2 linked regions of the Variovorax paradoxus genome follow. The main gene of each other region encodes a partner of the protein of the gene in region 2 in a complex. Links are inferred from orthologs where the notes say so. Each region holds a gene or a part of one and is shown on either strand. Other genes may lie near its edges.

What was found.
Region 1: the proteins of tsaB (region 2) and tsaD are in contact, whole or in part, in a solved structure (PDB 4WQ4), measured with the Escherichia coli proteins. The link is inferred for Variovorax paradoxus from one-to-one orthologs.

Annotation. Positions count from the first base shown.
Region 1 is NZ_LR743507.1:4,296,922-4,301,002, forward strand. What follows is about bases 838-3,684. They hold tsaD (tRNA (adenosine(37)-N6)-threonylcarbamoyltransferase complex transferase subunit TsaD), read right to left. Parts: upstream 2,863-3,684; coding sequence 1,813-2,862; downstream 838-1,812. Other genes in these bases: AACL56_RS19955 (Hsp20/alpha crystallin family protein), read left to right, coding at 838-932; AACL56_RS19960 (alpha/beta hydrolase-fold protein), read left to right, coding at 1,122-1,865; AACL56_RS19970 (nitrate regulatory protein), read left to right, coding at 2,956-3,684. Outside these bases: AACL56_RS19950 (branched-chain amino acid ABC transporter substrate-binding protein), read right to left, coding at 1-436; more of AACL56_RS19955, read left to right, coding at 561-837; more of AACL56_RS19970, read left to right, coding at 3,685-4,081.
Region 2 is NZ_LR743507.1:268,086-272,301, forward strand. What follows is about bases 796-3,777. They hold tsaB (tRNA (adenosine(37)-N6)-threonylcarbamoyltransferase complex dimerization subunit type 1 TsaB), read right to left. Parts: upstream 2,647-3,777; coding sequence 1,945-2,646; downstream 796-1,944. Other genes in these bases: AACL56_RS01315 (uracil-DNA glycosylase), read right to left, coding at 796-1,389; rimI (ribosomal protein S18-alanine N-acetyltransferase), read right to left, coding at 1,386-1,928; AACL56_RS01330 (DMT family transporter), read right to left, coding at 2,639-3,700; AACL56_RS01335 (DeoR/GlpR family DNA-binding transcription regulator), read right to left, coding at 3,748-3,777. Outside these bases: pyrF (orotidine-5'-phosphate decarboxylase), read right to left, coding at 1-527; more of AACL56_RS01315, read right to left, coding at 574-795; more of AACL56_RS01335, read right to left, coding at 3,778-4,216. UniProt on the Escherichia coli protein: Required for the formation of a threonylcarbamoyl group on adenosine at position 37 (t(6)A37) in tRNAs that read codons beginning with adenine.

The DNA of each region.
Region 1 (4,081 bases), 4.0 Mb from region 2 along the record:
GCCGCGACGGGTCTCGCTCGTTGTTCTTGTCGATGGCATCGATCAGCGCCGCGGCAGTGGCCGACGAGTTGCCCTGCAGCACGACGCGCGCGCCGTCGTCCATCGCCGCACGCAGCGCGGAGAGCGCCTCCTCGTTCTGGCCCTTGCTGTCGTAGCGGTCGAGTTGCAGCGGTCTCGCACCGCCGGGAACGCCCGGCAGCTTCACGCCGCCGCGCGCATTCACCCGCTCCACAGCCCAAAGAAGATTGCGGAATACGGCCTCGCCGGTGTTGGCGAACGGGCCGCTCATGCTCTCGATCAGCGCCAGGCGAATCGGTGCCGGAGGGGCTGCAGGAGCCGCAGGAACGGCCTGCGCCAGCGCGGCGAACGGCCTCGCGCATAGCGTCAGCGCCGCGAATTTCAAGGCCTCGCGGCGCCAAATAAAGCGGGGATTCATTGTCTTGAAACGCGTGCCGACGCGCCTAGATGAGGTCTCAAGCGGCACTCACGATTGAACGGCCGCGCAGTGTAAGGGACACACATTTCTTGTCCCCATTGTGTTGATTCAGGAGTTCCTCATCATGTTTTTCGCCCCCAACGTCCGCACCGCCCGCTTCGCTCCCCGCGCCTATGACCGCGCATTCGAACGCTTCGCCAGCGAGGCCTTCGCCGGTGCCCGCCGCTCCCCGCTCGTGGAGCAGGACGACAAGAGCTGGACGCTCTCGCTCGACGTGCCGGGCTTCGCGCGTGAAGAGCTCGTCATCGGCATCGAAGGCGCCGTGGTGCGCATTGACAGCAAGGCCGACGCCAAGCGCCAGTTCAAGGCCGCCTACGAGCTGCCGCAGGACATCGACGTGGCCGCCAGCGAGGCCAAGCTCGAGAACGGCGTGCTCACGCTGAAGCTCGGAAAAGTAGTACCCGTGAGCCAGGCAGCGACGTTGCAAATCAACTAGTTCTGCTTAAGCCCACAAGAAGAAAGTGTCAGCAAAGGTTCTTTTTGACTTTGATCGTGCTCCCTATTCACAATAGGGCCGCATAACGTCACATGATGTGACGTTTTCTTAGAACTTTCTTCTTCGTGGGCGTCTCGTAAACGCATCGAGTTCCATGACGGTGCGGGTCGGGTGCCCTCTCACGGCACCATGCAAACACACCTTCAGCCCGCCAATCCCAACGAGCAATCCGACGCCCTGCTGGTCTTCCTGCCGGGTGCCTACCTCAAGCCCGACGAGTTCGAGCGAGAGGGTTTCATCAGCGCGGTGCGGGAGCGCCACCTGGCAGCCGATGCGCTGCTGGTGGACGCGGACGTGTCCTACTACTACGAGCAGACGCTCAGCGAGCGGCTGCACACCGATGTCATCGAGCCGCAGCGCGCCAAGGGCTACAAGTCGATCTGGCTGGTGGGTATCTCCATCGGCGGCTTCGGTGCGCTGATCCACGAACTGGCACGGCCGGGCTCGGTCGACGGCATCGTGGCGCTCGCGCCCTACCTTGGCCGGCGCGTGCTTGGCGCGGAGATCAAGAAGGCCGGCGGCCTGCGCATGTGGCAGGCCCCCACGGGCCCGCAGCCCGACGAGGAACCCGACCGCAAGCTCTGGCCCTTCTTCCAGCAATACCTGAAGGACCAGACCTCGAAGAACCTGCCGCCGCTGTACCTCGGTTTCGGCCTCGAGGACCGTTTCGTCAGCAACCACAAGCTGCTGGCCGACGCGCTGCCACCGGGCCAGGTGTTCACCACCGAAGGCGGCCACGACTGGCCGCAATGGCGCCAGCTCTGGCGAAATGTGCTCGACGTGCTGCCGCTGCCTTCGCTCGGCCGCGCACGCCAGGCCGCTAGGCAGCCCCAGCAGCAGCCGACAGCATCCCCATGGGCCATCGCGGCTTGACGTCGAAGGCGTAGCGCTCGCTCGCCTGCGATAGACCCGATTGCAGCCGCATGGCTGCGGCCATGGCGATCATCGCGCCGTTGTCGGTGCACAGGTGCAGTTCGGGGTAGTGCACGCGCACATTGCGCTTCGCGCATGCGGCATTCAGTTGCTCGCGCAAATTCTTGTTGGCCCCCACCCCGCCGGCCACCACCAGGCGCTTGAGCCCGGTCTGGTCGAGCGCCGAGAGCGATTTCTTCAGCAGCACCTCGACGATCGCCGCCTGCGTGGATGCGGCCAGGTCGGCCTTGCGCGCTTCGAGCTGGTCCCCGAGCTTCCTGGCCTGCGTGAGCACGGCGGTCTTCAGGCCGGCAAACGAGAAATCGAGGTCGCCGCTGTGCAGCAGCGGACGCGGCAGCTTGAAGGCCGCGGCGTCGCCGCCCTCGGCCAGCTTGGCGAGCCACGGACCGCCGGGGTACGGCAGGCCCATCAGCTTGGCGCTCTTGTCGAAGGCCTCGCCGGCCGCATCGTCGATGGTCTCGCCCAGCAGTTCGTAGCGGCCCACGCCGTCCACCCGCATCAGCTGCGTGTGGCCGCCCGACACCAGCAGTGCGACGAACGGGAACTCCGGCGGATCGGCGCTCAGGAACGGCGACAGCAGGTGCCCCTCGAGGTGATGCACCCCGAGCACCGGCTTGCCCAGCGCCACGCCCAGCGCGCAGGCCACACCCGCGCCCACCAGCAGCGCGCCGGCAAGGCCGGGGCCGCGCGTGTAGGCCACCACGTCGATCTCGCCCAGCGAGCGGCCGGCTTCTGCCATGACGGCTTCGGTGAGCGGCAGCACACGGCGGATGTGATCGCGGCTGGCCAGCTCGGGCACCACGCCCCCGTAGGCCTGGTGCATGGCGATCTGGCTGTGCAGCGCATGCGAACGCAGCAGCGGCAGCGCGTCGCCGTGCGACTCGACCAGCGCCACGCCGGTTTCATCGCAGGATGATTCGATTCCCAACAAGAGCATGCCGCCGAGTGTAGGTGGCACCTGCGCCGGATGCCCGCGAAGGGACAAGCGGCACGAATGTTGCAGCACCACGCTGGCTTCCTGCCTCCACGAATGAAATCCGGACTGAACTTCCTCATCGCCGCCCGCCGCTGCGAAATCGACGAGCTGGACCAGCTCGCGCGCACCAGCGAGCTGGTGGGCCTCATCGGCCGGCTGGTGCATGCGCTGCAGCGCGAGCGCGGCATGTCGAACATCTTCCTGGCCACGCGCGGCAGCCGTTTCGCCGAACAGCGTGCCCCTCAGATCGCCGAATGCCTGGCGCTCGAGCAGGAGGTGCGCGCCGGCTTCGACCAGCTCCAGGCCGACACCCACCGCGGCGCCGGCACGGGCAACGGCGCACGCCTGTTCAGCCGCATCGCCTGGGTGTTGCCGGGGCTGGACGCCCTGCCCGCGCTGCGCAGCCGCATCGACGCGCTCGAGCTGAAGCCGGCACAGGCCGTGGCCGCCTTCGCCAAGCTGGTGGCCGGCCTGCTGTCCGTGGTGTTCGAGGCGGCCGACGGCGCCTCCGACCCCGAGATCTCGCGGCTGCTGGTGGCCATGTTCAATTTCATGCAGGGCAAGGAATTCGCCGGCCAGGAGCGGGCCTTCGGTGCCGCGGCACTTGCGCTGGGCCGAAGCGACGAGGCGCAGCGCCTGCAGTGGCTGCATCTCATCGAGTCGCAGGAACGCTGCTTCCAGGTATTCACCGACTTCTCGGGCGACGCCGTGCTCGCGCTGTGGCGCGACAGCCAGCCCGACGCCACGCTGGCCGAGCTCGAACGCATGCGCCGCCGCGGCACCACGTCCGCACCGGCGGACCCGGCCCTCAGCCACGCCTGGTTCGACTGCTGCACCCGCCGCATCGACGCCATGAAGACCGTCGAGGACCGCCTGGCAGCCGACCTGCGCGCGCTGTGCGACCGCAAGACCGCGCAGGCCCGCAGCGAGCTGCAGGAATACCGCCAGCTGCTCGACGTGCTGGCGCCGCAGGCCGGCGCGCTGTTCTTCGACGACGCCGACGCCCAGGCCACGGCGCCGGCCCATTTCGGCCGGCATCTTGAACGCTCGGTGCTCGACATGGTCCAGGAGCAGTCGCGCCGCCTGCAGGCCATGAGCGACGAACTCGAGACCGTGCGCGCCTCGCTCAACGAGCGCAAGGTCGTCGAGCGCGCCAAGGGCCTGCTGATGGCGCACCGCC
Region 2 (4,216 bases):
AGTCTGGCGACGTGTTCGTACAGGAAGGGCTGGCCGTCGACGTCCGCCAGGCGCTGGCCCTGCAGGTCGGAACCGCCGGGGTTGCTGGTGCGGCACAGCAGGAAGGCGCCCTTGCCCTCGTGCTTGAGGTAGGGCGCGACCGAGTCGAATCCCATGAAGGGCGAGAGCGTGACAGCGTCGGCGCCATAGCGCTCGAAGGCTTCCAGCGCGTACTGCTCGGCGGTGGAGCCGATGTCGCCGCGCTTGGCGTCGAGGATGGTGGGCACGTGGGGCGCGTTGCGGCGCATGTGCTCCATGAGCTGCTCGAGCTGGGCCTCGGCGCGGTGCGCGGCGAAGTACGCGATCTGCGGCTTGAAGGCGATGACGAGGTCGGCGGTCGCGTCGACGATGCGGGCGCAGAAATCGAAGATGCGGCTGGCGTCGCCCTTGAATTGCCCCGGGAATTTGGCTGGTTCGGGATCGAGCCCCACGCAGAGCAACGAACCGTTTTTTTGCTGTGCGGCAGCCAGCTTGTCGAGGAAAGTCATGGGGCGGGATTTTAGGCGGGCCGCCCCGCCCCCCTGTTTCAGGCGGTCAGCCCGGCGTGGGCGTGTGCTGCTCGGCGGCCAGGCAGAGATCGGCCCAGGCGCGCGCCTTGTCGGCCGGATTGCGCAGCAGGTAGGCCGGGTGGTACGTGGCCACCGCCGGCACGCCGCCGGCCTCGGCCAGCGGCACGGCGCGGCCACGCAGCTTGCCCAGCGGGTCGCCGCTCTGCATCAGGCTTTGCGCGGCCAGCGGGCCCATGGCCAGCACCACGCGCGGGGCGAGCGCCGCGGCGTGTTCGCCGAAGGCGTCGGGCATCGGACGCGGGCTGCCGGGCTGGCCGGCTGCCACGCCGCGGTGGGTCCGCAGCAGGTGCACGGGCGTCCTGCCGTCGTGCAGCTTGAGGGCGCGCAGCATGTTGTCGAGCAGCCGGCCGGCGTCGCCGGAGAAAGGCTCGCCGTGGCGGCCGTCGGCCTCGGGCGGCATGTCGGCGACGACGAGCCAGCCGCCCTGCAGGTTCGTGTCGGTGGCCGCATCGGCGTAAAGACGAACGGGATCGTCGACCAGCACCGCTGCGCCGTGCGACAGCGGCGAAGCCGCGCTGCGGGGCGCGGGCGCCGCCACGCGCGGGGGGGCCGCGGGAGCAGGCGCAGGCACGGCGGCCGGCATCTCGGCCTCGATCCGGTCGTTCACTCGCTCCGTGTCTTCGCGCGGCGCTGTCTTTTCTGCAGCGGGCGGCGCTTCGGCCGCAGCCTCGGCCTGCGCGGCCTGCGCCGCCTCGGGCACCGGCCACCAGACCTTCACGCCCATTTCGTCGAGCATCGCGCGCTGGCGGGCGTCGAGTTTCAAAGTCTGCACCGCGCTCATCGCAAGGCTCCCCAGGCGGTGCCTGTTTCGTTCAATCTCAGGCTCATGACCACGGCGTCCTCGCGCTTGTTGTCGTGCGCCGGGTAGTAACCCTTGCGCACGCCGACGCTGCGGAAACCCTGGCGCAGGTAGATGTCCAGCGCACGCTGGTTGCTCTGGCGCACCTCGAGCCACAGCCATTGCGCGCCCTCGGCGCGCGACCAGCCGCCCAGCGCCTCGAGCATGAGCGGCGCCCAGCCCTGGCGCTGGAAAGCCGGCGCGACGGTGATGTTCAGCAGATGGACCTCGTCGACGCCCTTCATGGCGACGAAGTAGCCGATCAGCGTTTCGCCCAGCTCGGTGACCGGCGACACCACGCCCGGCGCGGGGCCCGGCGCCAGCAGGCACTGGCAGTGGTAGCCCACGGCCATGGAATCGGTGAAGTTGGCGCGCGTCCAGGGGTGGCTGTAGGCCGTCTGCTCGACCGCGCAGACCGCGTCGATCCGCTCGACGGTGAGCGGCTCGAGGCGGGCTTCGATGGGCTGGAGGACGGCGCTCATGCGGCAGCGGGACGATTCAGGTGGCGGAAGCCGCGGCGGCTGCCTTGATGGCGGCGCGCTCTTCCGTGGTTTGCGCCACTTTATCGCGAACGTAGAGCGGCCAGGCCTGCGCCGCGGGCACGGTCCGGCCGGCGGCGAGCAGCGCCGGGGCCAGCCGCAGCATCGCGGCGGCGGTCGGCAGCACCTCGTGGCGCGCGCCGGCCGCGGCCAGGCGCGGGCCGTAGGCGGCGAAGGCATTGCCCGCGAGTGCCCAGCCGGCGGGCACCTCGAGGGCCTCGGGCGCCAGCAGCAGGGGCTCGTCGTCGCCACCGAGCGGGCCGTGGGCGGCGAAGTCGTAGCGCGCGGCGTAGATCTGGTCCATGCGCGCGTCGAGCACGGCCACCACCTGTTGCGCACCGGCCACGTGGCGTGCCTCCTCGGCCACAGCCAGCAGGGTGTCGACCGGCAGCAGCGGCACGTCGGCGCCGAAGGCCAGTCCCTGCGCCACCGAGCAGGCCGTGCGCAGGCCGGTGAACGAGCCCGGCCCGCGGCCGAAGACGATGGCGTCGAGGTCGGCCAGCGCGAGCCCCGCATCGCGCAGCAGTTGCTGAATGAGCGGCAGCAGCGTGGACGAGGCCTGGGCGCCGCCCTCGCCGTGGTGGGCGAGCAGCTGCTCGCCGTGGCGCACCGCCACCGACAGGTGCTCGGTGCTCGTATCGAAGGCCAGCAGCTTAGACATTGTTGGGGCGCCCCATGACGGGCGCGGAAGAAGAGGCAGGGGACGCAGAAGGTGCGGGCGCCGTGCGCGCGGCGGTCTTCTGCACGCCGAACAGGATGCCGGCCGTGACCAGCAGCAGCCCGGCGACGAGGTTCCAGTAAAGAGGCTCGCCCAGCCAGATCACTGCGCCGAAGGCCGACAGGCCGGGCACCAGCGCCGTGATCATGGTGGTGCGCACCGGGCCGAAGTGCTGGACCATCCGGGTGAAGGTGATGCCCGAGATCACGACCGAGCCGCCACCCTGGAAGGCCATCTGGAACGCCACCTCGCGCCACGGCGCGGTGCCCAGGTGGCTCGCCACCTGGCCGCCGGCCACGAGCAGGGCGTACACCGGCACGTAGGTCATCAGCGCGAACACGGTGATGGCGATGGTCGCGCGCACCGCGTCGAGGCCGTGGCGGCGCGCCACCACGCTGTAGCAGGCCCAGCAGAAGGCGGCCGTCATGAAGAGCAGGTCGCCCTTCCATACCTCGCCACCCTCGAAGGCGTGCAGCAGGCTGCGCCCGCCGACCACGAGATCGCCCGCGACGATCATCGCCAGGCCGAGCGCACGCATCGGCGTGATGCGGTCGCGCAGCACCAGTGCGGCCAGCAGCGTGGTCCACAGCGGCAGGCTGCCGGGCATCAGCACGGAGGCATGGCCGGCCGGCGCGAAGAAGAAGCCGCTGTAGGCGGCCATGGCGTAGGCCACGCCGCCGAAGATGCCTGCGGCCGCGGTGACGCGCAGCGACAGCGGCGAGAGGCCGAAGAAGGAGGACACCGAGGACACCGCCGCGCCGGCCCGGCCTTGCGCCGCCGCGCGGCGGTCCTTCATGACCAGCCACGCGCCCCACGGCACCAGCACCAGGCTGGCGCCGCAGATGCGCGCACAGGCGAGGTCGAACGGGGTGAGCGAGCGGCCGGCCGATGCGCGCGCGATGACGATGAAGGCGGTCCACACCAGCACCGTGACCACGGCCGCGCCGATGCCGAGCATGCGGGGGGACAGGAAGGGCGTCGGGGGCGCGGCGGGCATCCGGGCATTATCGAGGGCCGGCACCGGCCGCGCCGGCGGTGGGCGAATCAGCCGCCGGCCTTGTCCGCGCCGTCCGGTCCTGCCCGCAGGATCGCCGGTCCGGCCTTGCGCAGCGGCGCCAGCGCCTGGGCCGGCGCGTCGGGCGACACCAGCAGGCTCGCCGCCGCGCCCACCGGGTTGACCATCCAGGCCGAGGCCGCGCCCAGCTTCTCGGACGACGCCAGCACCACCGTCTCGGCCGCCGCGGCCATCAGCGCACGCTTGATCTCGGCCTCTTCCATGTCGCCGGTGGTGAGCCCGGCTTCGGCATGGACGCCGGTGACGCCCATGAAGTAAGTGTCGGCATGGATGCGCGCGATGGCCGCCATGGCCGCCGCGCCGACCGCCACCATCGAATGCTTGAAGAGACGCCCGCCGATCAGCACGACCTCGACGGCCGCGTGCGATACCAGCTCGGCCGCGACCGGCGGGCTGTGCGTGACCACCGTGGCCCGCAGGTTCTTGGGCAGGTGGCGC